Regions from separate parts of the Pseudomonas sp. SMSB3 genome, predicted to be linked through region 1. Evidence: predicted binding sites of a transcription regulator. Region 1 holds the regulator's gene; each other region holds the start of a gene.
The links. The regulator sigma-54, encoded in region 1, starts transcription at its own class of promoters, with help from an activator protein. The targets are predictions, from matches to a motif close to ANTGGCATNNANNTTGCTNT.
Positions count from the first base shown of each region.

Region 2: a site for sigma-54 is predicted at 7,019-7,038, ahead of nirB (nitrite reductase large subunit NirB). Genes of this name have one in related genera too.
Region 3: a site for sigma-54 is predicted at 6,291-6,310, ahead of glnA (type I glutamate--ammonia ligase). Genes of this name have one in related genera too.

Region 1 is NZ_JBKGGV010000001.1:308,352-318,913, reverse strand. Features, by position in the region: gene mlaE (lipid asymmetry maintenance ABC transporter permease subunit MlaE) at 1-286, opposite strand, end outside; gene ACLEJW_RS01465 (ATP-binding cassette domain-containing protein) at 286-1,095, opposite strand; gene ACLEJW_RS01460 (KpsF/GutQ family sugar-phosphate isomerase) at 1,343-2,317, shown strand; gene ACLEJW_RS01455 (KdsC family phosphatase) at 2,332-2,856, shown strand; gene lptC (LPS export ABC transporter periplasmic protein LptC) at 2,865-3,437, shown strand; gene lptA (lipopolysaccharide transport periplasmic protein LptA) at 3,424-3,948, shown strand; gene lptB (LPS export ABC transporter ATP-binding protein) at 3,949-4,674, shown strand; gene ACLEJW_RS01435 (RNA polymerase factor sigma-54) at 4,848-6,341, shown strand; gene hpf (ribosome hibernation-promoting factor, HPF/YfiA family) at 6,420-6,728, shown strand; gene ptsN (PTS IIA-like nitrogen regulatory protein PtsN) at 6,741-7,205, shown strand; gene rapZ (RNase adapter RapZ) at 7,208-8,062, shown strand; gene ACLEJW_RS01415 (HPr family phosphocarrier protein) at 8,083-8,355, shown strand; gene ACLEJW_RS01410 (ZIP family metal transporter) at 8,403-9,296, opposite strand; gene ACLEJW_RS01405 (superoxide dismutase) at 9,308-9,919, opposite strand; gene ACLEJW_RS01400 (hypothetical protein) at 9,921-10,382, opposite strand; gene ACLEJW_RS01395 (class II fumarate hydratase) at 10,409-10,562, opposite strand, start outside.
Region 2 is NZ_JBKGGV010000011.1:138,513-149,074, reverse strand. Features, by position in the region: gene ACLEJW_RS18230 (bile acid:sodium symporter family protein) at 1-156, opposite strand, end outside; gene rdgC (recombination-associated protein RdgC) at 306-1,226, opposite strand; tRNA gene ACLEJW_RS18220 (tRNA-Val) at 1,442-1,517, shown strand; tRNA gene ACLEJW_RS18215 (tRNA-Asp) at 1,531-1,607, shown strand; tRNA gene ACLEJW_RS18210 (tRNA-Val) at 1,778-1,853, shown strand; tRNA gene ACLEJW_RS18205 (tRNA-Asp) at 1,867-1,943, shown strand; gene map (type I methionyl aminopeptidase) at 2,036-2,812, opposite strand; gene ACLEJW_RS18195 (molybdopterin-dependent oxidoreductase) at 3,103-6,894, shown strand; gene nirB (nitrite reductase large subunit NirB) at 7,162-9,711, shown strand; gene nirD (nitrite reductase small subunit NirD) at 9,711-10,073, shown strand; gene ACLEJW_RS18180 (DUF6708 domain-containing protein) at 10,256-10,562, opposite strand, start outside.
Region 3 is NZ_JBKGGV010000005.1:83,093-93,654, forward strand. Features, by position in the region: gene ACLEJW_RS10800 (PhoPQ-activated pathogenicity-related family protein) at 932-2,356, opposite strand; gene typA (translational GTPase TypA) at 2,537-4,357, opposite strand; gene thiI (tRNA uracil 4-sulfurtransferase ThiI) at 4,486-5,940, opposite strand; gene glnA (type I glutamate--ammonia ligase) at 6,407-7,813, shown strand; gene aroQ (gamma subclass chorismate mutase AroQ) at 7,950-8,867, shown strand; gene glnL (nitrogen regulation protein NR(II)) at 9,111-10,196, shown strand; gene ntrC (nitrogen regulation protein NR(I)) at 10,193-10,562, shown strand, end outside.

The sequences.
Region 1 (10,562 bases):
CGACCATCTGCCCGACCGCCTGCTCGGAGCCGTACTTGGTCAGGATGCTGTAGCCCTGCAGGGCCAGCACCATGCCGATGAACACCCCCGAGACAACGACGATGGCCAACGACAGCACACCCACCGAATACAGCTGCTTGGTCAGCAGCTGAAAGCCGCCGCCGATGCCGCCGCGACCGATCAACGCATGGAACAGGAACAGACACGAGCGGCCAAGCACCGCCAGCACGTCGATGGCCGAACGGCCAAGCTGGCGCACGCGTTCGAGTAAGGATTTTCTGCGCATCAACGCGCTCCCAGCAAATCGGCGCGGTAGTCAGGCGCAGGAAAGTGGAATGGCACCGGGCCGTCCGGATCGCCCTTCATGAACTGGCGAATGCGCGGATTGTCCGACCCCATCAGTTCATCGGGCGTGCCCTGGCCGAGCACCTGGCCATCGCCGACCACGTAGATGTAGTCGGCGATGCTGGCGGTTTCGGCCAGGTCATGGGACACCACGATGCTGGTGATGCCCAGCGCATCGTTGAGCAAGCGAATCAGGCGGACCAGGACACCCATGGCGATCGGGTCCTGGCCGACGAACGGCTCGTCGTACATGAGAATCTGCGGATCCAGCGCGATGGCCCGGGCCAGTGCCACGCGGCGCTTCATGCCACCGGACAGCTCATCGGGCATCAGGTCGATGGCGCCGCGCAGCCCCACCGCCTGCAGTTTCATCAGGACGATGTCGCGGATCATCTCGTCCGGGAGCTGGGTGTGCACACGCAGCGGAAAGGCGACGTTCTCGAACACGTCGAGATCGGTGAACAAGGCCCCGCTTTGAAACAGCACGCCCATCTGCTTGCGGGCGTCGAACAGATCGCTGCGCGACAGGCTCGGCAGGTTCTGCCCGGCCACCCACACCTCGCCGCTGGCAGGACGCAGCTGCGCGCCCATCAGGCGCAGCAGCGTGGTCTTGCCGCAACCTGACGGCCCCATGATCCCGGTGACCTTGCCACGCGGGATGCGGATGTCGACATTGCTGAAAATGCTGCGCGAACCGCGCTTGAAGGTTACCCCCTTCAACTCGACCGCGTAGGCGCTATCCACACTCATCTAGACTCCTTGCTAGTGCAGCCTCGCACTAATGGACGCCCGCCTTCATCATGAAGGCACAAGCACCTGTGGCAGGCCGAATAGCCGCGAACTATAGCACCGCAGGCGGTGCGGCCCCAAGGCCACGGAGCACCTCGTTCAGGCGTACGACAGGCTTTGCCGGCAAATGTTCGGATAATCCAATGGGTGAGGCTTTTTCCGATTACGGCTATAATCGCCGCCTTTTACTCAGGCACTGCTTTTCGACATGAGCCAATCCAGCGAGCTGATCCACTCCGCCCAACGCACCTTGCGCCTGGAACTCGAGGCCGTAGAAGGCCTGGTGGCCCGTATTGACGCCAATTTCGTCAAGGCCTGCGAGCTGATCCTGGCAAGCAAGGGTCGGGTCGTGGTGGTCGGCATGGGCAAGTCCGGGCATATCGGCAACAAGATCGCCGCGACCCTGGCCAGCACTGGCACACCGGCATTCTTCGTGCACCCGGCCGAGGCCAGCCACGGCGACATGGGCATGATCACCCGCGACGACGTCATCCTGGCCCTGTCCAACTCAGGCAGCACCGCCGAGATCGTCACCCTGCTGCCGCTGATCAAGCGCCTCGGCATCCAGCTGATCAGCCTGACCGGCAAGCCTGACTCGGCGCTGGCCCAGGCCGCCGAAGTCAACCTTGATGCCAGCGTCAGTCACGAAGCCTGCCCGCTCAACCTGGCGCCGACCTCGTCGACCACTGCCGCGCTGGTGCTGGGTGACGCGCTGGCCATCGCCCTGCTCGAAGCGCGTGGTTTCACGGCCGAGGATTTCGCTTTTTCGCACCCCGGTGGCGCGCTGGGTCGACGTCTGCTGCTGAAGGTCGAGAACGTCATGCACGCCGGCGCCGAACTGCCGCAGGTGCAGCGCGGCACACTGCTCAAGGACGCCCTGCTTGAAATGTCCCGCAAAGGTCTTGGCATGACCGTGATCGTCGAGGCCGATGGCACACTGGCGGGCATCTTCACCGACGGCGACCTGCGCCGCAGCCTGGACCGCAACATCGATGTGCACACCACCCTGATCGATCAGGTGATGACCGTGCACGGCAAGACCGCCCGCGCCGAGATGCTCGCGGCCGAAGCCCTGAAGATCATGGAAGACCACAAGATCAGCGCCCTGGTGGTCACAGACAAAGGCGACCGTCCGATCGGCGCCCTGAACATGCACGATTTGCTGCGCGCCGGCGTGATGTAAAGGAGACTGACCCGATGAACCACGACCTGCTGCAACGGGGCAAGGCGATCAAGCTTGCCGTTTTCGACGTCGATGGCGTGCTCACCGACGGGCGCTTGTATTTTCTTGAGGACGGCAGCGAATTCAAGACCTTCAATACCCTCGACGGCCACGGCATCAAGATGCTCATGGCCTCGGGCGTGACCACGGCGATCATCAGCGGGCGCAAGACGCCGGTGGTGGAACGCCGGGCCAGGAACCTCGGCATTCCCCATCTGTACCAGGGACGTGAAGACAAACTGGTGGTGCTCGACGGCCTGCTCGCCGAACTGGGCCTAAGCTATGAGCAGGTCGCCTACCTTGGCGACGACCTGCCCGACCTGCCGGTGATTCGTCGGGTGGGCCTGGGCATCGCCGTGGCCAATGCCGCATCGTTCGTCCGCCAGCACGCCCACGGCGTGACCCAGGCGCGCGGCGGCGAGGGCGCGGCACGCGAGTTCTGCGAACTGATCATGCAGGCCCAGGGCACCCTGGACGCTGCCAACGCCAACTACCTGTAAGGTTGCCCATGTTCAGCAAAAAAGCCCGCAACATTGCGTTGCTCGCGGTGATCGCCGCACTGCTGGCGGCCATCGGCTACTGGAATGTCAGCCCAGAGAGCTTCCTCGACCAGCCGGTGGCACAGGTCGATGAAAGCGCGATCGACTACTATGCGATCAACGCCCACAGCGTGCAGTACCTGCCCGACGGCAAGCTGCAATATGAAATGACTGCAGACAAGGTCGAACACCTCAAGGCCACCGAGGTCACACTGGTGACGACCCCTGACCTGCACATGTATCGCGGTACCGAATTCCCGTGGCACGTGCAAAGCCTGCGCGCCGAGGTCAACCCCGACGGCTCCGAGGTCGAGTTGATCGACAACGTGCGGGTCCAGCGTACCGATGAAAAGCAGCGCGAAATGGTCATCACCAGCTCGCGCATGACCGTATTCCCACAGAAGCAATATGCGCAGACCGAGCAAGCCGTTAGAATCGACGGCGCCGGTGGTACAACCACGGGCAAGGGAATGAAAGCGTATTTGAAAGAAGGCAAGATGGACTTGCTCTCTAACGTAAGAGGACAGTATGAGGCTCGTTAAAACCCTCCCCCTTTTGCTCAGCCTGAGCGCAGCACTGGGAAGCGCGAGCGCCTTCGCCCTGCCGACCGACCGTGACCAGCCTATTCGTATCCAGGCCGACAACGCGCACCTGGACGACAAGCAAGGCGTGGCGACCTACACCGGCGATGTGATCATCACCCAGGGCTCGATGATGATCAAAGGCAATACCGTGACCATGACCCGTGCCGCCAACGGCGACATCGACGTGGTGACATCGGTGGGCAACCTGGCCTACTTCGAACAGCAGCAGAGCACCGCCAAGCCAGAGAAGATGAAAGGCTGGGCCGTGACCATCCAGTACCAGGCGCAAAAAGACACGGTTATCCTCACCGACCGCGCCAAGGTCGAGAACGAAGGCAACACCACCGAAGGCGAGAAGATCGTCTACAACACCAAGACCCAGGTGGCGACCGCAGGTCGCGGTGGTAACGTGACGCAGCCACGTCAGCGTATCGACATGGTGATCCAGCCGAAGAAGAAGGCCGAGTAAATGGCAACCCTCAAAGCCCAGCACCTGGCCAAGAGCTACAAGGGGCGCCAGGTTGTGCGTGATGTCAGCCTGTCGATCGACAGCGGGCAGATCGTTGGCCTGCTCGGCCCCAACGGCGCCGGCAAGACCACCTGCTTCTACATGATCGTGGGCCTGGTCCAGGCCGATCAGGGACGCGTCCTGATCGACAATCTCGACGTCAGCCACCAGCCCATGCATGGCCGTGCACGTGCCGGGATCGGTTACCTGCCACAGGAAGCGTCGATCTTCCGCAAGCTGTCGGTGGCCGACAACATCATGGCGATCCTCGAAACGCGCAAGGAACTCGACCGTGAAGGCCGGCGCAAAGAGCTGGAAAGCCTGCTGCAGGAATTCCACATCAGCCATATCCGCGACAACCTTGGCATGAGCCTGTCCGGTGGTGAGCGCCGCCGCGTCGAGATTGCCCGCGCCCTGGCCACCGCGCCGAAGTTCATCCTGCTCGACGAACCCTTTGCCGGTGTCGACCCGATTTCGGTTGGCGACATCAAGCAGATCATCCACCACCTCAAGGCCAAGGGAATCGGTGTATTGATCACCGACCACAACGTCCGCGAGACGTTGGATATCTGCGAAACGGCCTATATCGTCAACGACGGTCGTCTGATCGCCGAGGGCGACGCCGAGACCATCCTGGCCAACGACCTGGTCAAGGAAGTCTACCTGGGCCACGAGTTCCGACTCTGAATCCAGACCTGCCGGGAGCACTGGCAAGCTCGCCCTGCTGGGCTTAAGTTGTTACGGTGCTCTAGGCAAACGCTACAATTTGAGGCATAAAACTTGCTTGAATTTGGCGCTCCGGCGCCCTCGTGTAGTGGATGGCGCATGCGCGCCGGCGAACAAGGTATTAAGCCCCAGCCATGAAACCATCGCTCGTCCTAAAAATGGGCCAGCAACTGACGATGACCCCGCAGTTGCAACAGGCCATTCGCCTCCTCCAGCTGTCCACACTGGACCTCCAGCAGGAGATCCAGGAAGCGCTGGAGTCCAATCCGATGCTCGAGCGCCAGGAAGACGGCGACGACTTCGACAATAGCGACCCGATGGCCGACAACGCCGAGAACAAGCCGGTCGCCGAGACTCAAGAGAGCAGCTTCCAGGAAAGCAGCACCAGCGCTGAAAGCCTCGAAGACGGTGAGTGGAACGAGCGAATCCCCAACGAGCTACCCGTCGACACCGCCTGGGAAGACATCTACCAGACCAGCGCCAGCAGCCTGCCCAGCAACGATGACGATGAGTGGGATTTCACCACCCGCACCTCGGCCGGCGAAAGCCTGCAAAGCCACCTGCTGTGGCAGCTCAACCTGGCACCGATGTCCGATACCGATCGGCTGATCGCAGTTACCCTGATCGATAGCATCAACGGCCAGGGCTACCTGGAAGATACCCTCGAGGAAATTTGCGCAGGCTTCGACCCTGAACTCGACATCGAGCTCGACGAAGTCGAAGCCGTGCTGCACCGTATCCAGCAGTTCGAGCCCGCCGGCGTCGGCGCGCGCAACCTGGGCGAGTGCCTGCTGCTGCAACTGCGCCAGCTGCCGCACAACACGCCATGGTTGGCTGAGGCCCAGCGCCTGGTCAGCGATTTCATCGACCTGCTCGGCAGCCGCGACTACAGCCAGCTGATGCGCCGCATGAAGCTCAAGGAAGATGAGCTGCGCCAGGTCATCGAGCTGGTACAGAGCCTCAATCCCCGCCCCGGCTCGCAGATCGAATCGAGCGAGCCTGAGTACGTGGTGCCGGACGTCATCGTGCGCAAGGACAGCGACCGCTGGCTGGTCGAGCTGAACCAGGAAGCGATTCCGCGCCTGCGCGTCAACGCGCAGTATGCGGGCTTCGTGCGCCGGGCCGACACCAGCGCCGACAACACCTTCATGCGCAACCAGCTGCAGGAGGCGCGCTGGTTCATCAAGAGCCTGCAAAGCCGCAACGAGACCCTGATGAAGGTGGCCACCCAGATCGTCGAACACCAGCGCGGCTTCCTCGATCACGGTGACGAAGCGATGAAGCCCCTGGTGCTGCACGACATCGCCGAAGCGGTGGGCATGCATGAGTCGACCATCTCGCGGGTCACCACCCAGAAGTACATGCACACGCCACGCGGCATCTACGAACTGAAATACTTTTTCTCCAGCCACGTCAGTACCGCCGAGGGCGGCGAATGCTCGTCCACGGCGATCCGCGCGATCATCAAGAAACTGGTTGCAGCGGAAAATCAGAAAAAGCCATTGAGTGACAGCAAGATCGCTGGTTTACTGGAGGCACAAGGCATCCAGGTCGCCCGTCGCACCGTCGCCAAGTACCGCGAGTCCCTCGGCATCGCACCGTCGAGCGAGCGCAAGCGACTGATGTAGCCCCTGGGTGTGCCACAGCGTTTGTGGGGTAGGTGCAACACCTGCCCCTTTATGCACGGGCAATAAAGGAGAAGCTGTATGCAAGTCAATATCAGTGGACAGCATGTAGAAGTCACCCAGCCGCTGCGCGATTACGTGCTCGAGAAGCTTGCCAGGGTGGAGAGTCACTTCGACAAGATCACCAACGTGCAGGTCATCATGAAAGTCGAGAAATTGCAGCAGAAGGTCGAGGCGACCCTGCAGATTCCCGGCGGCGAAGTGGTTGCCAACGCGGAACACGAAGACATGTATGCAGCCATCGATGCCTTGGCCGACAAGCTCGACCGCCAACTGAAAAAACACAAGGAAAAACAGCAAAGCCTGCTGCAAGGTGCAGCTGCCCGCTGATCCCTCTCATCCATGATCCGACTTGAAACCATCCTGACCCCCGGCCGTTCCCTGGTGAACGTGCCGGGCGGCAGCAAGAAGCGCGCCCTGGAAAAGGTCGCCACCGTCATTGCCGAGCAAGTGCCCGAGCTTGTCATGCAAGATGTCTTCGAAAAGCTCATCGCGCGCGAGAAACTGGGCTCTACCGGCTTTGGCAATGGCATTGCCATTCCCCACTGCCGACTCGAAGGCTGTTCCTCCCCTGTCAGCGCTCTGATGCACCTGGATGCGCCGATCGACTATGACGCCATCGATGGCGCCCCGGTGGATTTGCTCTTCGTCCTCTTGGTCCCGGAAGCCGCCACCGATGCCCATCTTGAACTGCTGCGCCAGATCGCCAGCATGCTCGATCGCAAGGAGGTTCGTGATCGCCTGCGTGCCGCCGACAGCAGCGAGGCCCTGTACCAGGTTGTCCTGGACGCACAGAACGAGCACTGAACATGCGCCTGATCATCGTTAGCGGCCGGTCCGGCTCCGGCAAGAGTACCGCCCTCGATGTACTGGAAGATCACGGTTTCTACTGTATCGACAACTTGCCCGCCGGGCTGCTGCCGCAGCTGGCGGAAAATGCGCTGATCAACACCGAGCTGCTGCAGCCAAAAGTGGCGGTGTCGATCGATGCGCGCAATTTGCCCAGCCATTTGTCGCGTTTCCCGGATTTACTGTCCGAGGCCCGTGGGCGGCATATCAAGTGCGATGTGCTGTTTCTCGATGCTGATGAAGACACGCTGCTCAAACGCTTTTCAGAAACCCGTCGGCGCCACCCGCTGACCAACGCCGACCGCTCGCTGGCGGAGGCGATTCGCGTCGAAAGCGAATTGCTGGGGCCCATTTCTGACCTGGCCGATCTCAAGATCGACACCACCAGCCTCAACCTTTATCAACTGCGCGACTCGATCAAGCTGCGCCTGCTCAATCAGCCTGAGCCGGGCACGGCGTTTCTCGTCGAATCGTTCGGTTTCAAACGTGGCATGCCGGTCGATGCCGACCTCGTGTTCGACGTGCGCTGCCTGCCCAATCCCTACTGGAAGCCTGAGTTGCGCGAGCACTCCGGATTGGAGCAGCCGGTCATCGACTACCTGGCCGCGCAACCTGACGTCGAAGAGATGTTCAACGACATTTCCAGCTATCTGCTCAAATGGCTGCCGCGCTTCGCCGCCAGCAATCGTGCCTATGTCACCATCGCCATCGGCTGTACCGGCGGCCACCATCGCTCGGTCTACCTTACCGAGCGGCTGGGCCAGCTGTTGCAGCAGTCATTGAAAAACGTCCAGGTCCGCCACCGCGACCTCTAGCCAACAGGATCTACCGCACGATGCCCGCCCGCGAAATCACCATCATCAACAAGCTGGGCCTGCATGCCCGGGCGGCAGCCAAATTCGTCGGTGTAGCCGGCAAGTTCCCGTGTCAGGTGCGCGTTGGCCGCGCACCTGACAAGCTGGTCGATGGCAAGAGCATCATGGCCGTGATGATGCTCGCCGCTGGCAAAGGCACCTGCGTGCATCTGCTGACCGAGGGCGAGCAAGAGGCAGAGGCGATGCAAGCGCTGGTGGCCTTGATCGAGAATTTCTTCGACGAAGGCGAGTGACCACGCTGCGAAGCCAGGTCATTCGCGGGCAAGCCCGCGAACAGTGGTCAGGACATGGCAGTGTCCATCACCATCATCAGGCAGAAACCGATGCACAGCCCGAGGCTGGCCAACCGCTCATGACCGTTGCTGCGTGATTCCGGGATGATTTCCTGGGTCACCACCAACAGCATCGCGCCGGCTGCGCAGGCAAGGCCCAGGGGCAACAGCAACTGCGCCACGTTCACCAGCCAGGCACAGATGACTGCAGCCAACGGTTCGACCAACCCGGAGGCCGCGCCGATCAAAAACGCCTTGAAGCGTCCCATCCCCGCCCCTGCCAGCACCAGCGCGATGACCAACCCTTCCGGGACATCTTGCAGGGCAATGCCCATGGCCAGGCTGTCCGCATCTGGCATGGCGCCACCGGCCGATACCCCAATGGCCATGCCTTCCGGAATGTTATGGGCGATGATCGCGATCACGAACAGCCAGATGCGCGCGGCGATCACCGGTTGTTGATCGTCGCCGACCAGGGTTGGCGGTGATGCGCTGCCAAACTTCAAGTCGACCAGGAACAAGCACAGCGCACCGAACAGCAGCCCGCAACTGATCAGCCCGCCCGCTCCCCAGGCGCTGAACCCGATGGCCTGGGCGGCGCCGAGGCCGGGGATGACCAGCGAGAACGCCGTCGCTGCCAACATCACCCCGGCGCCAAAGCCCAACAGGGTGTCGGCCACGGCCACTGGCATGTTGCGAATCACCAGCACCGGCACCGCGCCCAGCGCTGTGCCAAGTGCGCACAGTGCGCCGCCTTCAAGGGCACGCAACATGCGTGGTTCCAGGTCCAGCCAGGCAATGCCTCGGGCTATCAACAAGGCGCTGCCGGCGAGCAACAGCAAGGTGCCCAGTGCCAGCCGGAACAACCGCACACTGCTGACAGACATCACCTCGGTGCGCATACCGCTGCGGCTCACTTCAAGGCTTCGTGATAGCGGCGATCGACATCCGCCCAGTCGATGACGTTGTAGAAGGCGCCGATGTATTCAGGGCGGCGATTCTGGTACTTGAGGTAATAGGCGTGTTCCCACACGTCCAGACCAAGAATCGGCGTATTGCCATGCATCAGCGGGCTGTCCTGATTGCCGCTGCTCTCGACCACCAGGGTGCGTTGCGGGGTTACGCTGAGCCATGCCCAACCACTGCCGAAGCGGGTCAAGGCGGCTTTGGTGAACGCCTCCTTGAAGGCCTCGAAGCCGCCCAGTTCGCTGTCGATGGCCGTGGCCAGCTGGCCCTTGGGCTGACCGCCGCCGTTGGGCGACATCACGGTCCAGAACAGGCTGTGGTTGGCATGCCCGCCGCCGTGGTTGGTCACCGCTGCGCGCAGGCTTTGCGGCAGGCTGTCGATCGCCGCCACAAGTTTCTCGACCGGCCATTGCGCCCATTCGGTGCCTTCGACGGCAGCATTGAGGCCGTTGACATAGGTTTGATGGTGCTTGGTGTGATGGATTTCCATGGTCTGCGCGTCGATGTGCGGTTCCAGCGCATCGTAGGCGTAGCTCAGGGCAGGCAAGGTATGCGGCATATCAATGGATCCCGTAGGCATGGGTGGAAGGTGCCAGGTCCGGCTGCGCAGCGAGCTCGCTGGCCTCGGCACCTGGGCGGTTGAGCAGACGTTCGGTACGCGGGTACTGGCCGTACTCGGCGATGAAATTCAGCAATTCGGTGTAGGTGCGGCTGCTGTGACGCAGCGCTGCATCGCGCAGTGCTTGCGCCAGGCGCGTATCCTGGCTGGCATGCAACAAGTGCGAGTGAGCAGCGCACAGGTAGTCTGCGCTCTCGTGGGGCTGATTCAGCCGCAGGTGCAGGTCGGCCAGGTTGTGATGGGCGATGACCAAGGCCGCCACCGCTTCATCGACGTCATGCCAGCGCTCGAACAGCACCTGCGCCAGGGCCAGCGCCTGCAGATAGTGCTCGCGTGCATCGACCCACTCGCCCTGTTGAAAGAGCCGATTGGCATGCTCTGTGGTGCGTTTCCAGTGCTGCATGGCGTCGATCTCCAATGCACGGCGGCTCAGAGGCCGCCGGCAGTCAGTTTTTCCGGATTGAGCAGCGCTTCGAGGCGCTCGCGGGACAACTCGGTGTGCTCCAAGGCGACATCGATGATCGGCCGGCCTTGCTGATAGGCGGTCTTGGCGATCTCGGCAGCCTTGAGGTAGCCAATGATC
Region 2 (10,562 bases), on a different contig from region 1:
GCCCATGCCGAACATCACCAGCCCCAGGAGCGGCACGATGGCGACTTTCAGGGCAATGAACCACTGCGGCATGAGGAACGCCAGCACGGCAAACACCAGCACCCACAGGGCAAAGGTGTTGCCGACGAACCGGCTAAGGGCGGCGAGGGCACGCATGGGGGAACCTCCGGTTCAGCGACAAGCTACAAGTAGAAGCAGTGCGGGTTTGGGGCAGATGACGCGGCAAGCTACAAGCCGTACACCGCTGGTAGCCATGTCGCGCTACCGCTTTCGACTTTTCTTGCAGCTTGCAGCTTGCAGCTGCGTCAAACGCCCTGGGGGATTTCTTCGCCGCCGAGGGCTTCGAACAGCACCGGCAGGAACTCGCTGAAGGTCATCATCATCAGCTGGAAGCTGGCATCGAACTGCTGCGCAGCTTCATCGCCGCCGTCCTGTTCGGCCTGCTCTTGCAGCAACTCCTCGAACTTCAGGCGCTTGATCACCATCTTGTCGTCCAGCACGAACGACAACTTGTCCTGCCAGGCCAAGGCCAGCTGGGTGACTACCTTGCCCGTGCTCAAGTGCAGCTGTATTTCTTCGCTGGTCAGGTCCTGGCGCTTGCAACGCACGATGCCACCGTCTTCGGCGGTATCACGCAGCTCGCATTCGTCCAGCACGTAGAAGCCCTCGGCAGCCTGTTGCGACTTGACCCAATCGGTCATGGTCGCGGTCGGGGCGATTTTCACCGTGGCCGGGCGTACCGGCAGCGAGCCGATCACTTCACGCAAGGTCGACAACAGGTCTTCGGCGCGCTTGGCGCTGGCCGAGTTGACCAGGATCATGCCCAGGCGCGGGGCGATGGCGGCGAAGATCATCGAGCGGCGGATGAACGCACGCGGCAGGAAGGCCTGAATGATCTCATCCTTGATCTGGTCGCGTTCCTTCTTGTAGACCTTGCGCATCTGCTCGGTCTCGATTTCCTCGACCTTTTCCTTGACTGCGTCATTGACCACGCTGCTAGGCAGAATGCGCTCTTCCTTGCGCGCGGCGATCAGCAGGAACTCACCGCTGACATGCACCAGGGGAGCCTCTTCGCCCTTGCCGAAGGGCGCGATGAAACCGTAGGTGGTCAGCTCCTGGCTGGCACAGGGGCGGGCCGGCTTGCTGGCCAGTGCGGCTTCCAGCGCTTCGGCCTCGAACGGTACTTCCTGGGTCAGGCGATAGGACAACAGGTTCTTGAACCACATGAGGGGCAATCTCTCCTTAATGCATAAGGCGGGCATTATTCTCCGAGCGGCACCGCAAGGCCAACCCTGTCAGAGGGCCATTAGGTGATTTGCCGCAAAGAAACCCCTTGCTGTGCTAGGTCTTTGAAAGCCCTGGAGTTTTTTTTGAGGAAAGTTGAAAAAGTGCTTGCCAGGGTGAAAGGCCCTCCGTAGAATGCGCGCCACACCGAGACGAAGGGTGATTAGCTCAGCCGGGAGAGCATCTGCCTTACAAGCAGAGGGTCGGCGGTTCGATCCCGTCATCACCCACCACTCGATGTATAGCGCAGCGGTAGTTCAGTCGGTTAGAATACCGGCCTGTCACGCCGGGGGTCGCGGGTTCGAGTCCCGTCCGCTGCGCCATATTCCACTTCCAGGGCCCACTGAACACCCGGAAGTTACAAAGAAAGCGACCTTAGGGTCGCTTTTTTTGTGCCTGAAATTTGTTCATGATTTATTTTTAAAAAAACCTGCAAAGACCGCTTGCCAGGCTCTCGGTTGCTCCGTAGAATGCGCGCCTCACCGAGACGAATGGGTGATTAGCTCAGCCGGGAGAGCATCTGCCTTACAAGCAGAGGGTCGGCGGTTCGATCCCGTCATCACCCACCACTCGTTGAATAGCGCAGCGGTAGTTCAGTCGGTTAGAATACCGGCCTGTCACGCCGGGGGTCGCGGGTTCGAGTCCCGTCCGCTGCGCCATATTCCGCTTCCAGGGCCCACTGAACACCCGGAAGCAAAAAAAAGCGACCTTCGGGTCGCTTTTTTTATGGCTGCGCTGTCTGCCCTGGCCCTCAGGGCTGGCGCTCTTCTTCGCGCAACGTCAGCACTTCGACCCCGTCTTCAGTGACCGCCACGGTGTGCTCCCACTGCGCCGACAGGCTGCGGTCACGGGTGATCACGGTCCAGCCATCCTTCAAGCTTCGCGTGCCACGCCCGCCCTGGTTGATCATCGGCTCGATGGTAAAGACCATGCCCGGCTGCAGCTTCATGCCCATGCCGCGTTGGCCGTAATGCAGCACTTCCGGGCCTTCGTGCATCTGTTGGCCGATACCGTGGCCGCAATACTCTCGTACCACGCTGTAGCCCGCCGCCTCGGCATGCGCCTGGATGGCATGGCCGATATCGCCGAGGGTCGCGCCTGGGCGTACCTGGCCGATGCCTTGCCACAGCGCTTCATAGGTGGTGTCCACCAGCCGGTGCGCCTCGTCGCTGATCGAGCCGATTCGGTACATCTTCGAAGAATCGGCTATGTAGCCGCCCTGCTCCAGGGTGATATCGACGTTGACGATCGAGCCTTCCTGCAACACTTCGTCAGCTCTGGGCATGCCGTGGCAGACCACATGGTCCACCGAGGTGTTGAGCGAGTAGGGGAACCCGTACTGGCCCTTGCTTGCCGGGCGCGCCTTGAGCGTCTCGACGATGAACGCATCAGCGCGGTCATTGATCTGCAGGGTGGTCACGCCAGGGCCAATGAAGCGGTCAAGGTCAGCGAACACTTGCGCCAGCAGGCGCCCGGCGTTGCGCATCAAGTCAAGTTGGGCAGGGGTCTTGAGGATTACCTTGGACATGGTGGGCAGGCTGTAACTCTGGCGAAAAGTTGCTCCAGCATAGCGCCAGGGCGCGCCTGCTTGCCACCGTGTGGTGCGTGCCTGCCTGAACGTCGTGCCAACTGCTGGCGTTGGCCGCGCACCTGCAAGGCCGCAGGGGCTGGCCCGGTAATTGCTGGATCGAGGTCTACCCAGGGCCATCAACGTCGATGGCCCGATCCACTCACGACGACGGCGCCGTGTTGCCCACCTGCCTGGCAGGCTCGGGTGACCGGCGCCTTTTTCGTGCTCATGAAAAGGGAATACGGCCCATGACCACCACTGAAGTGCGCAGCGTCTGCCCCTATTGCGGCGTAGGGTGCGGCATCGTCATGCGTGTCGCCGCGGGCGAGGTCAGCAAGATCAGCGGCGACAAGCAGCACCCGAGCAATTTTGGGCGGCTGTGCACCAAGGGCCTGACCGCCCACTTGCCGTTGACCGCCGCCGGACGCATGCAGCACGCCCACTTGCGTTCGCAGCGCGGTCAGCCGCCCGTGCGGAGTGACCTGCAAGAGGCCATCAACCAGATGGCCAAGCGACTGCTGGGCATCATCGACGCCCATGGCCCTGATGCCGTGGCGCTGTATGTATCGGGGCAGATGTCGCTCGAGGCGCAGTACCTGGCCAACAAACTGGCCAAGGGGTACATCCGCACCCGGCATATCGAGTCCAACTCGCGGCTGTGCATGGCCAGCGCCGCCAGCGGCTACAAATTGTCACTGGGCGCCGACGGTCCGCCTGGCAGTTATGAGGACTTCGAGCACGCCGACGTATTCCTGGTCATCGGCGCCAACATGGCCGATTGTCACCCGATCCTGTTTCTGCGCTTGCTCGACCGGGTTCGCGCAGGCGCCAAACTGATCGTCGTCGACCCTCGGCGCACGGCAACGGCCGACAAGGCCGATCTGTTCCTGCAAGTGCGCCCCGGCACCGACCTGGCGCTGCTCAACGGGCTGCTGCATCTGCTGCATCAAAACGCTCAGACCGACCCTGCGTTCATCGCCGCGCACACCGAAGGCTGGGAGCAGTTGCCGGATTTTCTGGATGACTACACGCCGGCGCGCGTTGCCGCCATCACCGGGCTGAGCGAAGCGGACATCCGTCACGCCGCCGCGCTGATCGGCACCGCCCGAGCTTGGATGAGCTGTTGGACCATGGGCCTGAACCAGAGCGTGCAAGGTACCTGGCACACCAATGCGCTGTGCAACCTGCACCTGGCCACCGGCGCCATTTGCCGCCCAGGCAGCGGGCCGTTCTCGCTGACGGGCCAGCCCAATGCCATGGGCGGTCGCGAGATGGGCTACATGGGCGCGGGGTTGCCTGGCCAGCGCTCGGCCCTGGAGCCTGCCGACCGTGCCTTCGTCGAAGCGCAGTGGGGCCTGGCGCCAGGCAGCCTGCGCAATGAGGGCGGTGAAGGAACGATGGCGCTGTTCGAGCAGATGCGGGCCGGCCAGGTGAAAGCCTGCTGGATCATCTGCAGTAATCCGGTGGCCAGTGTCGCCAATCGCCAGCAGGTGATCGACGCGCTGCGCCAGGCCGAATTGGTGATCAGCCAGGACGCCTTCCTCGACAGCGAAACCAACAGCTACGCCGACATTCTGCTGCCTGCGGCGTTGTGGGCCGAGGGCGAAGGGGTGATGGTCAACAGCGAGCGCAACCTCACCTTGATGCCGCGTGTCGTCGCCCCGCCTGGGCAAAGCCTGGCCGACTGGCAGATCATCGCCAAGGTAGCCTGCGCCATGGGTTATGCCGACGCGTTCGACTATGCCGATGCCGAAGCTGTATTCAATGAAATCCGCCGCTTCAACAACCCGCTCACCGGCTACGACCTGCGCGGGATCGACTACCCCGCGTTGCGCCAAAGCCCGCGCCAGTGGCCGTGCCCCGAGGCCCGCGCCGGGCAGCGCAGCCCGCAGCGCTATGTGCAGGATGAAGGCCGCCAGCCACCCCCAGCCGATCGCCTGGGCCACAGGCCTGCGCTGGTCTTCCCCACGGCCACTGGCAAGGCGCGTTTCTACGCCCGACCCTGGCTACCGGCGCCAGAGCAGCCCGACGTCGACTACCCGCTAGTGCTCAATACCGGCCGGGTGCAGCATCAGTGGCATACCTTGACCAAGACCGGCAAGGTGCCGGCTTTGAATCGGCTCGACCCCGGGCCGTTCGTCGAACTGCACCCCGAGGATGCCGCTCGCCTGGGTATTGCCGACCAGGACCAGGTCGCCGTCCGCTCTCGGCGGGGCCAGGCAGTGCTGCCGGCGCGCATCAGCGAGCGGGTGATGGCGGGCAATTGCTTTGCGCCTTTTCACTGGAACGACCTGTTCGGCGCGCAGCTGGCGATCAATGCGGTGACCTCTGACGCGGTCGATCCGCTGTCGCTGCAGCCGTCGTACAAGCACTGTGCAGTGGCCATAGAGCGGGTGGCCGGGGCGCGTATCGCCACGCTCGAGCTGCAGGCCGACAGCGGGCAGCAGGCGGCGCCCTTGGCTGACGCCGCGCCCGCGCACTGGGTGGTGTGGGCTTCGCAAACCGGCAACGGCGAGGCGTTGGCCGCACGCTGCGCGCAGCACCTGCGCAGTGCCGGTCTGCGCATTCAGCTTCAGGAAATGGCGACGCTCAGCCCTCGGCAGTTGCACGGGGCCGCCAGCCTGCTGCTGATCACCAGCACCTTCGGTGACGGTGATGCGCCTGACAGCGCCACGCCGTTTTGGCACATGCTGCAAGGCGAGCAGGGCGGTTTTTGCCAGCATCTCCCGTACGCCGTGCTGGCGCTGGGCGATTCCAGCTACGAGCAGTTCTGCGGTTTTGGCCGTAAACTCGACCAGCGTCTGGCGCAGCTGGGTGGGCGGCGCCTGCTGCCACGGGTGGATTGCGAGCCGGACTTCGAGCACGCCTTCGCCAGTTGGCTCGAAACCTTGTTACCTGAGCTGGGCGGTACCGCTTCAGCGCCTGTGGCTCGCCTGGCGCAGAAGGGATCTGGTTTCACCAAGCAGCGTCCGTGGGCCGCGGCGCTAGTGAGCAATCGGTTGCTGAACGGGCCGGGGGCCAGTAAAGAAACCCGGCAGTTGGTATTTGACCTGGCCGGTAGCGGCTTGACCTACGCTGCCGGCGACGCGCTCGGGGTCTGGCCGCGCAATTGCCCGGCTTTGGTCGATGAATTGCTGGCCCTGATGCAACTCGATGGCCAGACGCCGGTGAGCGTGGCAGGCCAACCCGACCTGCCCCTGGCCGAAGCCATGACGACCCAGCTGGACATCACCCAGGTCACTGCGCAGCACCTGCAGGCATTCAGCGCCCAGTCCATCGACTTGCAGCAGTTGCTGCAACCGGCCTGTAAAGCCGAGCTGCAGCAGTGGCTGTGGGGGCGGCAACTGGTGGATGTGCTGCGAGCCTTCCCCCAGCGCTTGCCGCTGGCCACTTGGCTTGGGCTGCTCAAGCCACTGCAGCCGCGCCTGTACTCGATCAGTTCGAGCCCTCTGGCCCATCCACAGCAGGTGCACCTGACCGTGTCCGTGGTGCGCTATGGGCAGCGCAAAGGGGTCTGCTCCAGCTTCATGGCCGACCGCGCCGAGCACTGCAAAGTGGCGATCTTCCCGCAGGCCTCCAGGCACTTTCGCCTGCCCGAGGATGACCGGGTGGCGGTGATCATGGTGGGTCCGGGGACCGGCATCGCGCCGTTTCGCGCCTTTCTCGAAGAGCGCGAGGCGCGAGGCGCGGCAGGCGCTAACTGGCTGTTCTTCGGCGAGCAGCATGCGGCCAGCGATTTTTATTATCGTGAGCAACTGCAGGCCTGGCAGGCCAGCGGCCACCTGCGCCTGGACACTGCGTTCTCACGCGACCAGGCCGAGAAGATCTATGTGCAGCAGCGCATGCTCGAGCAGGGTGCGCAGTTGTGGGAGTGGTTGCAGGCGGGGGCTTGCTTCTATGTCTGCGGTGATGCCCAGCGCATGGCCAAGGATGTCGACGCTGCGCTGCGCCAGGTGATTGTCGAGCACGGCGCTGTCGATGCCGAGGCGTACATGCAGATGTTGACCCAAACCAAGCGCTATCGACGCGACGTGTACTGAATGTGCGCCAGAATGGGCAGGCCTGCACCGACGCTGTGCGCTGGCCACCCGGCTGGTCGGTTAGCGCCGGCTGACCGACCTGCCTACATGGCCCTCACCGCCCAGGTTTACTTGAGCGAGCCGCGTTGGCACGACTCCTGCTTCAGCCCTCGTCACAACCAAGCCCGCTGATCAACGGCGATCAACCAGGGCATACCGTGATGAACACAGGCAAAGACGCCTGGAGCTTCGGCTCCAGGCGTTTTTTTTTGGATCGAGGATCGGCTTATGAAGGCAACAGCGAACGGGCAACGGCAGCGTTTGATCATCGTCGGCAACGGCATGGTCGGTCACCACTGCGTCGAGCAGTTGATCGAGCGCGGCGCCCTGGCGCGCTTCGAGCTGCACGTGTTCGGCGAGGAGCGCCAGCGCGCCTACGACCGGGTGCACCTGTCGGAATACTTCGCTGGCAGCTGCGCCGAGCGCTTGGCCCTGTGCGGGCAGGATTACTACGGCGCGAACGGCGTGCAGTTGCACTTGGGCGAAGCGGTCGTCGCGATTGACCGTGAGCGTGGCGAAGTGGTGACCGCCGCAGGGCGCTACGCCTATGACCAATTGATTCTGGCCACCGGTTCCTACCCGTTCGTGCCGCCGATCGCCGGCTGCGAGGGTGATGCACGGCTGGTCTATCGCACCTTGGACGACCTGGATGCCATACGCACCGCTGCCGCTGCAGCGCGTCGTGGCGTGGTGGTGGGCGGTGGCCTGCTCGGCCTGGAAGCGGCCAACGCGCTGAAGTCCCTGGGCCTCGAAGCACATGTGGTGGAGTTCGCCCCGCGGCTGATGCCGGTGCAGCTCGACAGCGACGCTGGCGCTGCCTTGAAAGCGCAGATCGAGGCGCTGGGCGTGGGCGTGCATCTGGCGTGTGCGACCCAGTCGGTGACTGCCGGGCAGGACTATCGCTACCGCATGAATTTCGACGGCGCAGCGTATCTGGAAACCGACCTGATCGTGTTCTCTGCCGGTATTCGTCCGCAGGATGCCCTGGCCCGGGCCTGCGGTCTGGAGATCGCAGCGCGTGGCGGCGTGGTCATCGACAACCACTGTCGCAGCAGCGATCCGCGTATTTTCGCCATCGGTGAATGCGCGTCATGGAATGGCAGCGTGTTCGGCCTGGTAGCCCCTGGCTACAGCATGGCGCGCAACCTGGCAGGGCTGCTGCTGGGCGAAAGCGCCAGTGCCTTCAGCGGGGCCGACATGTCGACCAAGCTCAAGCTGCTGGGCGTGGATGTCGGCTCGATCGGCGATGCCCACGGCGCAACCCCCGGCGCCCGCAGCTATCGCTATATCGATGAAGCCAACAACAGCTATCGGCGGCTGGTAGTGGATGCCAGCGGCAAGCACGTGCTCGGCGCAGTGCTGGTGGGCGATAACAGCTATTACGACACCTTGCTGCAATACGCCCAGAACGCCATCGTCCTGCCGGACGATCCGGCCTCCCTGATCCTGCCGCAAGGCAACGGCGCGCCGACACTCGGCGCTGATGCGTTGCCCGCCACTGCGACCCTCTGTTCCTGCCACAACGTCAGCAAGGGCCAGGTCTGCACTGCCATCGACAACGGCTGTGGCGATCTGGCTGCGGTCAAGGGGTGCACCAAGGCCGCCACCGGTTGTGGCGGTTGCGCGGCGCTGCTCAAGCAGGTCGTGGAGCATGAGCTGAGTGCGCGCGGCGTGGCAGTCGACAAAAGCCTGTGCGAGCATTTCGCCTACACCCGCCAGGAGTTGTACGCCTTGGTGCGGGTTGGGGATATCCGCAGCTTCGATGCGCTGCTCGAGCGCCACGGGAAAGGGCAGGTGGGCTGCGCTAGCTGCAAACCGGTGGTGGGTTCGATCCTCGCCTCGTGCTGGAACCAGCCGATCATGGATCCGTCATTGGTGCCGCTGCAGGACACCAACGATACGTTCATGGCCAACATGCAGAAGAACGGGACTTACTCGGTGGTGCCGCGCATTCCCGGTGGCGAGATCACCCCGGACAAGCTCATCGTGATTGGCCAGGTGGCGAAGAAGTACGACCTCTACACCAAGATCACCGGCGGGCAGCGCATCGATCTGTTCGGCGCTCAATTGCATGAGCTGCCGCTGATCTGGGGCGAGTTGATCGAAGCCGGCTTCGAGACCGGGCACGCCTATGGCAAATCGACACGCACGGTCAAATCATGCGTCGGCAGTACGTGGTGCCGCTACGGTGTACAGGACAGCGTCGCCATGGCGTTGCACCTCGAGGACCGTTACAAGGGCTTGCGTAGCCCGCACAAACTCAAGTTCGCCGTGTCGGGCTGCACCCGCGAATGCGCCGAGGCGCAAAGCAAGGACATCGGCGTCATCGCCACGGAAAAAGGCTGGAATCTGTACATCTGCGGCAACGGCGGCATGCGTCCACGCCACGCTGAGCTGTTCGCCACTGATCTGGACGACCAGACGCTGGTGCGCCTGATCGACCGGGTGCTGATGTTCTACATCCGCACCGCCGATAAATTGCAACGCACCTCGGTGTGGCGCGAAGGGCTTGAGGGCGGACTGGACTACCTCAAGCAGGTGATCATCGAAGACAGCCTGGGCCTGGCGGGCGAGCTCGAAGCACAGATGCAGCATGTGGTCGATCGCTACGAATGCGAATGGGCCAATGCGCTGAAAGATCCGGAGAAGCTCAAGCGCTTCCGCACGTTCGTCAATGACCGCCGCGCCGACCCGGACGTGCACTTCGTGCGCGAGCGCGACCAGCGCCGACCGGCAACACCCCTGCACCTGATCCCAACCACCGAGGAGGCTGTCTGATGAATCAATCCGCTGTTGTCGCCAAGCGCTGTGAACGTTGGCAAACGGTCTGCCACACCGATGACCTTGTGGCCGATTCCGGTGTCGTGGCCTGGCTCGATGGCGCTCAGGTGGCGATATTCTATCTACCCGGCGTGGAGCCGAGTGTCTTCGCCGTGGACAACCGCGACCCCCGTTCCGGCGCCAACATCATCGGCCGCGGCCTGGTTGGCAGCCTGCAAGGCGAATTGGTGGTAGCCGCGCCGTTGTACAAGCAGCATTTCAGCTTGCTCAGCGGCGAGTGTCTGGAAGATGCGGGGCAACGGTTGCGTGTATGGCCAGTGCGTATCAACGGCACTGCCGTCGAGTTGGGCGTAGTTTGAGTTCGCTGGAGTCCAGCGCGCCACAGCATTCACTACCAGAGTATGAACGCGATCTTCTTTCGTGGGAGCGGCCTTGTGTCGCGAAAGGGCCGCACAGCGGCCCCGGCAATACCAGAAGTTAAACTGAAATCTGGATCGCGTGGTGCACGCCGTACCCATCAATAAGTTGAGCCCCAACTACCTCATAGTTGCTCGAAACCACTCGGAACGCTACGGGATTCAAGGTCCATCTCCGCTGGCCACTCGACTTTGGGAGCAAGCCGGTCGATTGGGTTGCGATGCTTCATGTTTTCCCGCGTGATAGGGTAAGGAAATTCATTCCAATCTTCCGGCGGATAAGCAAAGGTGGGAAGCGCCGCGGGACCCTCTTGCATGTAGAGGCGGGCGATGGCCCAATATTGAGCACCCTCTTCAAGATCGTCCGCGAGAAATAATCTATCGATGACCTGCTTGGTGCCGGGCAGGCACACGGACAGCATCACCCATTCT
Region 3 (10,562 bases), on a different contig from region 1:
GCGCGCGGCCGCCTTGAATGAGGGCCGCCGGGTGCATGCCTTGGTTGTGAGGGTGTGGCGGATATCGAGCGCCGCCCGCGCGGCGCATCGCGAGCTGCGCTCGCTCCTACGTTTGTTTCGGGCCAGTAACGCCTGTGACAGACGCGCGCGACCGCCTTGGATGAGGGCCGTCGGGCGCATGCCTTGGCTGTGAGGGTGTGGCGGATATCGAGCGCCGCCCGCGCGGCGCATCGCGAGCTGCGCTCGCTCCTACGTTTGTTTTGGGCCAGTAACGCCTGTGACAGACGCGCGCGGCCGCCTTGAATGAGGGCCGTCGGGCGCATGCCTTGGCTGTGAGGGTGTGGCGGATATCGAGCGCCGCCCGCGCGGCGCATCGCGAGCTGCGCTCGCTCCTACGTTTGTTTCGGGCCAGTAACGCCTGTGACAGACGCGCGCGACCGCCTTGTTTGTACGACACGATATCCTGCCATGCGCCAAGGCGTACGCGCGCAAATCCCACAGGAATGATTGGCCCGAAACACGCAAATCCCACAGGAATGATTGGCCCGAAACAAACGTAGGAGCGAGCGCAGCTCGCGATGCGCCGCGCGGGCGGCGCTCGATCTCACAGGCGCTGAGAATGTCGAGGCGGACCCATGGTGGCCCACCTGCAACCTAAAGACAGGCGCATCCCAGCACCATTCCCACTCGACCGCCAGACCTTTCCTACAAACCCGGTCTAGCGATCTCACGCCCTGCGAAATACCCTACAAACCCTGTCGACGCGCGTCTCGCTTTCCAAGTCGCTGAAAGGTTCAGCGAACGGGTAAGGGTCTGCGCAGGCATCCCCTGCCAGGACGCCCGCGATCAAGCCTCGGAACTGCTGGGTTGCGCATTGGCCCAAGCCCTGCTGAACGACGCCGGACTGGGCATGCCGCACTCAACCAACTGCTCACGCACCGTCCGCCGGGAAGCTGCGGCATACCCCACCGTGATCGGTCGGCGGATGCTGTGGATAGGTCTGTGGTAACACGCTGACCGGGGTGGTGGCGATGAAGCCATCAGCGAACCTCGCTTCGACGAACTGTGCCTGCCACCCCATGGCCGGCGCCGTGCGCTGCAAAGTGAATTGCTGCTGGGGCACCAGCGTCTCGGACTGATAGCGCACCCCACAGTTATAGCGAAAATCGCGGTCATTCTCGTTCTTCGCCGTCCACACCTTCATTGCCACAGGCTGTTCGGAGAATTCGACGGCCATCTGCCCAGGCGCTGCGCTTGCTGACACCTGCACGCTCGGCAGCGCCTTGCCGTCGCGCAACCGTGTCAGCGCTGGCACCAGGGTGCTGACCACTGCATGCCGCACGCCGCCATGGTCGGAGTTCGGCAATACCCTCAAGCTGGTCGGGCCTGGCAGGCGTTGCTGGTAATCGGTGGCCGGGTCAGGTGCGAAGAAATCGTCACCGCTGGCCGACACCATGTATTTGGGGATCGCCAGACGATGCCCCTTCTCGTTCAAATACTGCATGGGGTCCATCATCGCCATCAGTCGGTCGAACTGCGGCGTACCGAGCTGCTGCATGACACCGGCTCGCTGATACGGCCACAATGCAGCGGGGTAGTGACCGCCATAGCGCTTGCGCAAGCCAAGCAGCATCTGCGAGGTGTCTGCTACATCGATCACGCTGGGCACGATGGCCATCACCCGCTCATCGGCCAGCGCCGTCAGCCAGGCGCTCCAGCCGCGCTTGGAGGCACCGGTGATGACGAAGCGGTCCACCATCAGCCCTTGCTTTTGCAGCTCCTGCTCGGCCAGGTCCATTGCCCGACTGGCCGCTGCTGCCATCGGCACGTGCAGCGGCAGCTCCGGCGCCGCCCCACGAAGCGCATGCGCCCAGGTATGGGCCACGGCGTCATCCTCGCGCAAGGGCTGGTCGGCATCGCTGAAAGTCACGTATTGATTGGGTACATCGCTGATCATGACCACGACCATCTGCGACTTGAGCGCCACTTCGCGCAACGCCTCGCGGCTGAAATCCGGGTTTTGCGCCGGCCCGTGTCGCACACCATTGTTCACCACCAGCAAGGCTTTGCCGGGCGCTGGGTCGCGCGGAATGTGCAGCTCGACATCATGCTGCCATCGACGCGGCTCTGTCACCGGCAGCGGCTCCCAGACCTGCGATACCATCTGTAGCCGGCGCAGCGTATAGCCAGGCTCGGCGACCTGTTCAAGCAACACGGACTGCAAAGGTGCCTGGCGAGCATTGCCGACATGGCACTGGACGATTTGCTGTGCAGGAAGCCCATTGCAGTCTTGCAAGGCATTGGCCTGGAAGCTCGCCATCAGGCAGGGGACGGCGAGCGCTAACCGATAGTTCATGGCTTTGCTTCCTTTTGCAGAAAGCGTTCCACGCTAGGTGGCCTTGCGTCCGCTCACAAGGCCCGAAAGCCGCTGAGAGAGGCGCCCTACATCATCTTGAGACTTGAGCCACGTAGAGCTCACCTACAAAAACGCCCCCGGCCTTTCGACCGGGGGCGTTTTCATTCAGCCTGAGCTAACTCAGTTCTTGGCTTTCTTGGCAGCGCGGGTGCGCTCGCCTTCGTCCAGGATCTTCTTGCGCAGACGGATCGACTTCGGCGTGACTTCGCACAGCTCGTCGTCCTGGATGAATTCCAGGGCCTGCTCGAGGGTGTGGCGAACCGGCGGCACCAGGGCGATGACTTCGTCTTTGCCCGAAGCACGCATGTTGTCGAGCTTCTTGCCTTTGGTCGGGTTCACGCCCAGGTCGTTGTCACGGCTGTTCAGGCCGATGATCTGACCGTTGTAGATCTCCTGGCCGTGTTCGACGAACAGCTTGCCGCGAGCCTGCAGGGTTTCCAGCGAGTAGGTCAGCGCCTTGCCAGTCTCGACCGAAACCAGAACGCCGTTCAGACGGCCGGACATCTGGCCCGACTTCATGGTGTCGTAGCGATCGAAGATCGAGGTCAGGATGCCTGCACCGTTGGTCAGGGTCAGGAACTGGTTACGGAAACCGATCAGACCACGGGCTGGAATGTTGTATTCCAGACGGACACGGCCCTTGCCATCCGGCACCATGTTGGTCAGGTCGCCTTTACGCAGGCCCATTTCTTCCATGACCTTGCCCTGGGATTCTTCAGGGATGTCGATGGTGACGTTCTCGAACGGCTCCTGCTTGACGCCGTCGACTTCGCGGATGATCACTTCAGGACGGCCAACCGCCATCTCGAAGCCTTCACGGCGCATGGTTTCGATCAGTACCGACAGGTGCAGCTCACCACGGCCCGATACCTTGAACTTGTCAGGGGAATCGGTTTCCTGAACACGCAGGGCAACGTTGTACAGCAGTTCTTTGTCCAGACGGTCCTTGATGTTACGGCTGGTGACGAACTTGCCTTCCTTGCCGCAGAACGGCGAGTCGTTGACCTGGAAGGTCATCGAAACGGTAGGCTCGTCAACGGTCAGCGGCTTCATCGCTTCGACCGCGTCCGGGGCGCACAGGGTGTCGGAAATGAACAGCTCGTCGAAACCGCTGATGCAGACGATGTCGCCAGCCTGAGCTTCTTCGACATCCACACGGTGCAGACCGTGGTGGCCCATCAGCTTGAGGATACGGCCGTTGCGCTTCTTGCCGTCGGTGTCGATGGCGACCACCGGGGTGTTCGGCTTGACGCGACCACGGGCAATGCGGCCAACACCGATCACGCCGAGGAAGCTGTTGTAGTCCAGGGCAGAGATCTGCATCTGGAACGGACCATCACGGTCAACCGAAGGCGCTGGTACGTTGTCGACGATCGACTGGTACAGCGGGGTCATGTCTTCGGCCATGTCGGTGTGGTCCAGACCGGCGATGCCGTTCAGGGCCGAGGCGTAGACGACTTTGAAGTCCAGCTGTTCGTCGGTGGCACCGAGGTTGTCGAACAGATCGAAGATCTGGTCCAGGACCCAGTCAGGACGCGCGCCTGGGCGGTCGACCTTGTTGATCACGACGATTGGCTTGAGACCGGCTTCGAAGGCTTTCTTGGTCACGAAGCGGGTTTGCGGCATCGGGCCGTCCTGGGCGTCGACCAGCAGCAGTACCGAGTCGACCATCGACATCACGCGCTCGACTTCGCCACCGAAGTCGGCGTGGCCGGGGGTGTCGACGATGTTGATGTGGTAGCCATTCCAGTTGATGGCGGTGTTTTTCGCCAGAATGGTGATACCGCGCTCTTTTTCCTGGTCGTTGGAGTCCATGACGCGCTCGTCGTTGAGCTCGTTACGCTCCAGAGTGCCGGACTGACGCAGGAGTTTGTCGACCAGGGTGGTTTTACCATGGTCAACGTGGGCGATGATGGCGATGTTACGCAGATTTTCGATCACAAGTGTATCTCGATCAGAGGATTCGGTTGCCGCCCAGTGTAGGCGGCCAATATGTACTGTTTAAGGCTCAGCGGGCCCGGCGGTCGGGAGGGCGATGGCGGATACTGCCGCCATACAGCCCCGGCGTCTTATGTCGGACGATAAACACGCACATTGGCATGTCCCTCACTGAGCAGATGGTGTGCGTGCAAACGGCTCATCACACCTTTATCGCAATACAGCAGGTACTGGCGGTTGCCGTCGAGCTGCTTGAACTTGCTGTTGATGGCATAGAACGGCATGGCCTGGACTTCGATGCCGTCGAGCACCAGCGGTTGGTCTTCCTGGGCATCGGGGTGACGAATGTCGATGACGATCTGCCCTGGCAGGGCCTCGGCGACTTCTTCAACCTGGATATCCTTGCCCAGCTCGTCGATCACATGGTCGATGGAGATGAACTTGGCCCGCTCGATGGCCCGTTCGAGCACTTGCATCTCGAACTGTTTCTCTTCGTGCTCCATGCGGTGACGCTTGGCATGGGTGGTCGGGTTCACCGAGATCACGCCGCAGTATTCGGGCATGTGCTTGGCGAATTCAGCAGTGCCGATCGCGTAGGCCTGGTCGATGATGTCCTGCTTGTGACTGGCCAAAAGTGGGCGCAGCACCAGTTTGTCGGTGGCCGAATCGATGATCGACAGGTTCGGCAGGGTCTGGCTGGACACCTGGGAGATCGCCTCACCGGTCACCAGCGCGTCGATATCGAGACGCTCGGCCATGCGCGCGGCAGCGCGCAGCATCATGCGCTTGAGGGTCACGCCCATGTAGCTGTTGTCGACCTTGTTGAGGATCTCGCCGACGACCTCCTCGAACGGCACGCTGATGAACAGCACACGCTGGCTGCTGCCGTATTTTTTCCACAGGAAGTGGGCGACTTCCATCACCCCAAGCTCGTGGGCGCGCCCGCCGAGGTTGAAGAAGCAGAAATGGGTCATCAGCCCGCGGCGCATCATCTGGTAGGCGGCGACGGTGGAATCGAAGCCACCGGACATCAACACCAGGGTCTGCTCCAGGGCGCCCAGCGGGTAGCCGCCGATACCATTGTGCTGGTTGTGGATCACGTACAGGCGCTGGTTGCGGATTTCGATGCGCACCAGCACTTCGGGTGCCTTCAGGTCGATGCCGGCGGCGCCGCATTGCTGGCGCAGCTGACTGCCGACGTAGCGGTCGACGTCCATCGAGGTGAAGTCATGGTGACCGCCACGCTTGCAGCGCACGGCAAAGCGCTTGCCTGCCAGCTGCGGGCCAAAATGCTGCTTGCACTTGGCGACGATGTCGTCGAAGTCGCCCAGTGGGTATTCTTCGACCTGCAGGAAATGGGTGATGCCCGGGGTGCAGGTCAGGCGCTCGATCATCTCGCGCTGGCGCTTCTCGTCCTCGACGCGGGTGACCACCTCGAGATTGTCCCAGACACCATCGACCGCGAGCTCCGGATCGAGGTCCTTGAGCACGTTGCGGATGTTCTTGGCCAACTGGCGAATGAAGCGCTTGCGCACCGGCCGGCTCTTGATGGTGATTTCTGGAAAGACTTTGACGATGAGTTTCATTGGTTAACAGCGCGCGCAGGGCCTGCCGAAAATGAGGGGCGCGAATTATAGCGGAAATTGCTCAGGATTTGACCAACATTTGATCAGAACCTTGCAGATAAATGTACGCAGGGACTTTTTCGCCGATGGGCTCAGGCCCAGGCGAGCGGTATGCCAGCCAACACGCCGGCAATTTCTCGACCTTGCCTGTGTGCCGAAATGGCCCTGAAAAAATGCACACATCGATACGCCCGCACTCAATTGGTGCATGACCGACAAATTCTGCCTTGAAAGGGTGCAAATCTCTGCCACGCCTTTGCCCGAAATGCCCGCAAACGCCCCCTTTTATCCCGGCCTCGCCATTTTCGGGCACTGGCATGCAATTTGCTCCCTTGTGAGGCAGGTAAGCTTGGCCGACTATCCGCGCCCGGCAACACCATTTTCCAGGGCAGCGGCCAACCGCGCTCTAGACCATCCGGAGGACAACATGTCGAAGTCGGTTCAACTCATCAAAGATAATGACGTCAAGTGGATTGACCTGCGTTTCACGGACACCAAGGGCACTCAGCACCACGTGACCATGCCGGCGCGCGACGCGCTGGAAGACGATTTCTTCGAAGTCGGCAAGATGTTCGACGGTTCCTCCATCGCTGGCTGGAAAGGCATCGAAGCGTCCGACATGATCCTGATGCCGGTTGACGACACTGCCGTCCTGGACCCGTTCACCGAAGAACCAACCCTGATCATCACCTGCGACATCGTCGACCCTTCGAGCATGCAAGGCTACGATCGCGATCCACGTGCGATCGCCAAGCGCGCTGAAGAGTACCTCAAGAGCACCGGCATCGGTGACACCGTGTTCGCCGGTCCAGAGCCTGAGTTCTTCATCTTCGACGAAGTGAAGTTCCAGTCCGACATTTCCGGCTCCATGTTCAAGATCTTCTCCGAGCAGGGCTCGTGGATGACTGGCGCAGACGTCGAAGGCGGCAACAAAGGCCACCGTCCAGGCGTCAAAGGTGGTTACTTCCCAGTTCCACCATTCGACCATGACCACGAAATCCGTACTGCCATGTGCAACGCACTGGAAGAAATGGGTCAGACCGTCGAAGTTCACCACCACGAAGTGGCCACTGCCGGCCAGAACGAAATCGGCGTCAAGTTCAACACCTTGGTGAAGAAGGCCGACGAAGTCCAGGCGCTGAAGTATGTGGTGCACAACGTCGCCGACGCCTACGGCCGTACCGCCACCTTCATGCCGAAGCCGCTGTACGGTGACAACGGTTCGGGCATGCACGTGCACATGTCGATCTGGAAAGACGGCAAGAACACCTTCTCCGGCGAAGGCTATGCCGGTCTGTCCGAAACCGCCCTGTACTTCATCGGCGGTATCATCAAGCACGGTAAAGCCCTGAACGGCTTCACCAACCCGTCGACCAACTCCTACAAGCGTCTGGTCCCTGGCTTCGAAGCGCCGGTGATGCTGGCCTATTCGGCACGCAACCGCTCCGCCTCGATTCGTATTCCATACGTTGGTAGCCCGAAAGCCCGCCGTATCGAAGCGCGCTTCCCGGACCCATCGGCCAACCCGTACCTGGCTTTCGCAGCCCTGCTGATGGCTGGCCTGGACGGCATCCAGAACAAGATTCACCCAGGCGATGCCGCTGACAAGAACCTGTATGACCTGCCGCCAGAAGAGGCCAAGGACATCCCGCAGGTTTGCGGCAGCTTGAAAGAAGCCCTGGAAGAGCTGGACAAAGGCCGCGCGTTCCTGACCAAAGGCGGTGTGTTCTCCGACGACTTCATCGATGCCTTCATCGAGCTGAAGAGCGAAGAAGAAATCAAGGTCCGCACCTTCGTGCACCCGCTGGAATACGAGCTGTACTACAGCTGCTAAGGTGCTCGGCTGCACGCAGCCGGCATGAGCACAAGGCCTCCCTCGGGAGGCCTTTTTTATTGCGTGGGAAATGCCTGACAGACTAATGCAGCCTGGATGTGCAGGGTGAGGGCTTACCCTTCATTCGAGACTGCCCATGCCCAAGCGCTCCTTCACCCTTCTTGCATCGCTTTTCCTGGCCAGCGGCTGCACCACGTCTGCCCCAGCGCCCGGCAGCGCCACGGCAGAAGTACTGCTGCGCACCAGCAGTAGCTGGAATGGCGATGCCTTCACCCACTACCCCACCGGGACACCGGCCCTGTCGCTGACACGCATCGACATCCCCCCGTACACGACGCTCGAATTCCATTGCCATCAAACGTTGGGCTTGGGCTACGTAGTCAGTGGCGAGATCGAAGTCCAGACGCGCGCGGGCGAGCGCATCATCGCCCGCGCAGGGGACACCTTGGCCGAGGTGGTGGACCTGCAGCACCGCGGCCGTACCGCAGCGCTGCCTGCTCAGTTACTGGTTTTCGAGGCCGATAGCACAGCACCACGCACCAAGTTGGGAGAGGATGGGTGCCGTGCTGCGAGCGCCGAACCGGTTCAACTGGCGACCCTGCTCAACCTTATCCAGCGGCGCTTGGCGCTGACCGAAGCGGTAGCGCTGCACAAGTGGGACCGACAACAACCTGTGCTGGACGGCCAGCGCGAGCACCTGATACGCCGCTCGGTACGACGGGCCGCGCACCGTCAAGGCAGCAGCCCCGAGCGAGCGGAGTTGTTTTTCATCGATCAGATGGAGGCAAGCAAGCTCTTGCAGTACTCGCTGCTGCAGCAATGGCATGTTCAGTCGGCGGCGCCCGCCAGCCCTCGGCGCGACTTGGCCAGCCAGATCAGGCCTGAACTGGACGAATTGCAACGGCAGTTGCTCACAGCGCTCAGCAGCTTCGATTCCACGCTCGGCACACAGTGCCAGGCCGAACTGGCCGCTGCGCTTGAGCGGCGCGGTGGCGGTGCGTATTTCAAACACGCAATGATTCGAGCGACAGGAAATCTCTGCCCTAATCCTTGAGAGCGCTATGCTCTAAATTGGTGCACGCTTGAGCCGCAACCTATCCTGCAAGCCCACAAGCGTGCACTGAAACGATTTAACCCCCGCTCGCAGATCCGAACATGCGCCTATTTCGCTCGGCGTGCCGGAATATTTGCATCGTTTCAGAGCTTTGGTTTGGTTCTTGCATTTTTTTGGTATCAGCGGATCCACAGTCCGCCACGCTACAGCCAGCCATGCGCCTCAAGAGGTCAACGACGCCTTATGACCATCAGCGATGCACAGCACCGACTGCTTCTGGACAACCTGACCACCGCGACGTTGTTGCTCAATGCCGAGTTGCGCCTGGAGTACATGAACCCGGCCGCCGAAATGCTCCTGGCAGTCAGCGGTCAGCGCAGCCATGGGCAGTTCATCAGCGAGCTGTTCACCGAGTCGACCGAGGCGCTCAACTCCCTGCGCCAGGCCGTGGAGCAAGCGCATCCCTTCACCAAGCGCGAAGCGCAGCTGACCTCTCTGACCGGGCAGACCATTACCGTCGACTATGCCGTGACGCCCATCCTGCACCAGGGCAATACCCTGCTGTTGCTGGAGGTGCACCCGCGTGATCGGTTGCTGCGCATCACCAAGGAAGAGGCCCAACTGAGCAAGCAGGAAACCACCAAGATGCTGGTGCGCGGGCTTGCCCACGAGATCAAGAATCCGCTAGGTGGCATCCGCGGCGCTGCGCAATTGCTGGCCCGCGAGTTGCCTGAAGACGGCTTGCGCGACTACACCAACGTGATCATCGAGGAAGCCGATCGGCTGCGTAACCTGGTCGACCGCATGCTCGGCTCGAACAAACTGCCGTCGCTGAGCATGACCAACATCCACGAAGTGCTGGAGCGCGTCTGCAGCCTGGTCGAAGCAGAGAGCCAAGGCTGCATCACATTGGTGCGCGATTATGACCCTAGCCTGCCGGACGTGCTCATCGATCGCGAGCAAATGATCCAGGCGGTGCTCAATATCGTGCGCAACGCCATGCAGGCGATCAGCTCGCAGAACGAGCTGCGCCTGGGCCGCATCACCTTGCGCAGCCGCGCCGTGCGCCAATTCACCATTGGCCATGTACGCCATCGCCTGGCGGCGCGGATCGAGATCATCGACAACGGCCCCGGCATTCCCGCAGAACTGCAAGACACGCTCTTCTATCCCATGGTCAGCGGTCGCCCGGACGGTACCGGGCTCGGACTGGCCATCACCCAGAACATCATCAGCCAGCACCAGGGCCTGATCGAATGTGAAAGCCACGCAGGCCACACCGCCTTTTCGATCTTCCTGCCCCTGGAACAAGGAGCCACCGCCCCATGAGCCGAAGTGAAACCGTCTGGATCGTCGATGATGATCGCTCCATCCGCTGGGTCCTGGAAAAAGCCCTGCAGCAAGAAGGCATGGTCACCCAGAGCTTCGACAGCGCCGACGGTGTCATGGGCCGCCTGGCCCGCCAGCAGCCGGATGTGATCATCTCGGACATCCGCATGCCCGGCGCCAGTGGCCTCGACTTGCTGGCGCAGATCCGCGAACAGCATCCGCGTCTGCCGGTCATCATCATGACCGCCCATTCCGACCTGGACAGCGCCGTGGCGTCCTATCAGGGCGGCGCCTTCGAATACCTGCCCAAGCCGTTCGATGTCGACGAAGCGGTATCGCTGGTCAAGCGCGCCAACCAGCACGCCC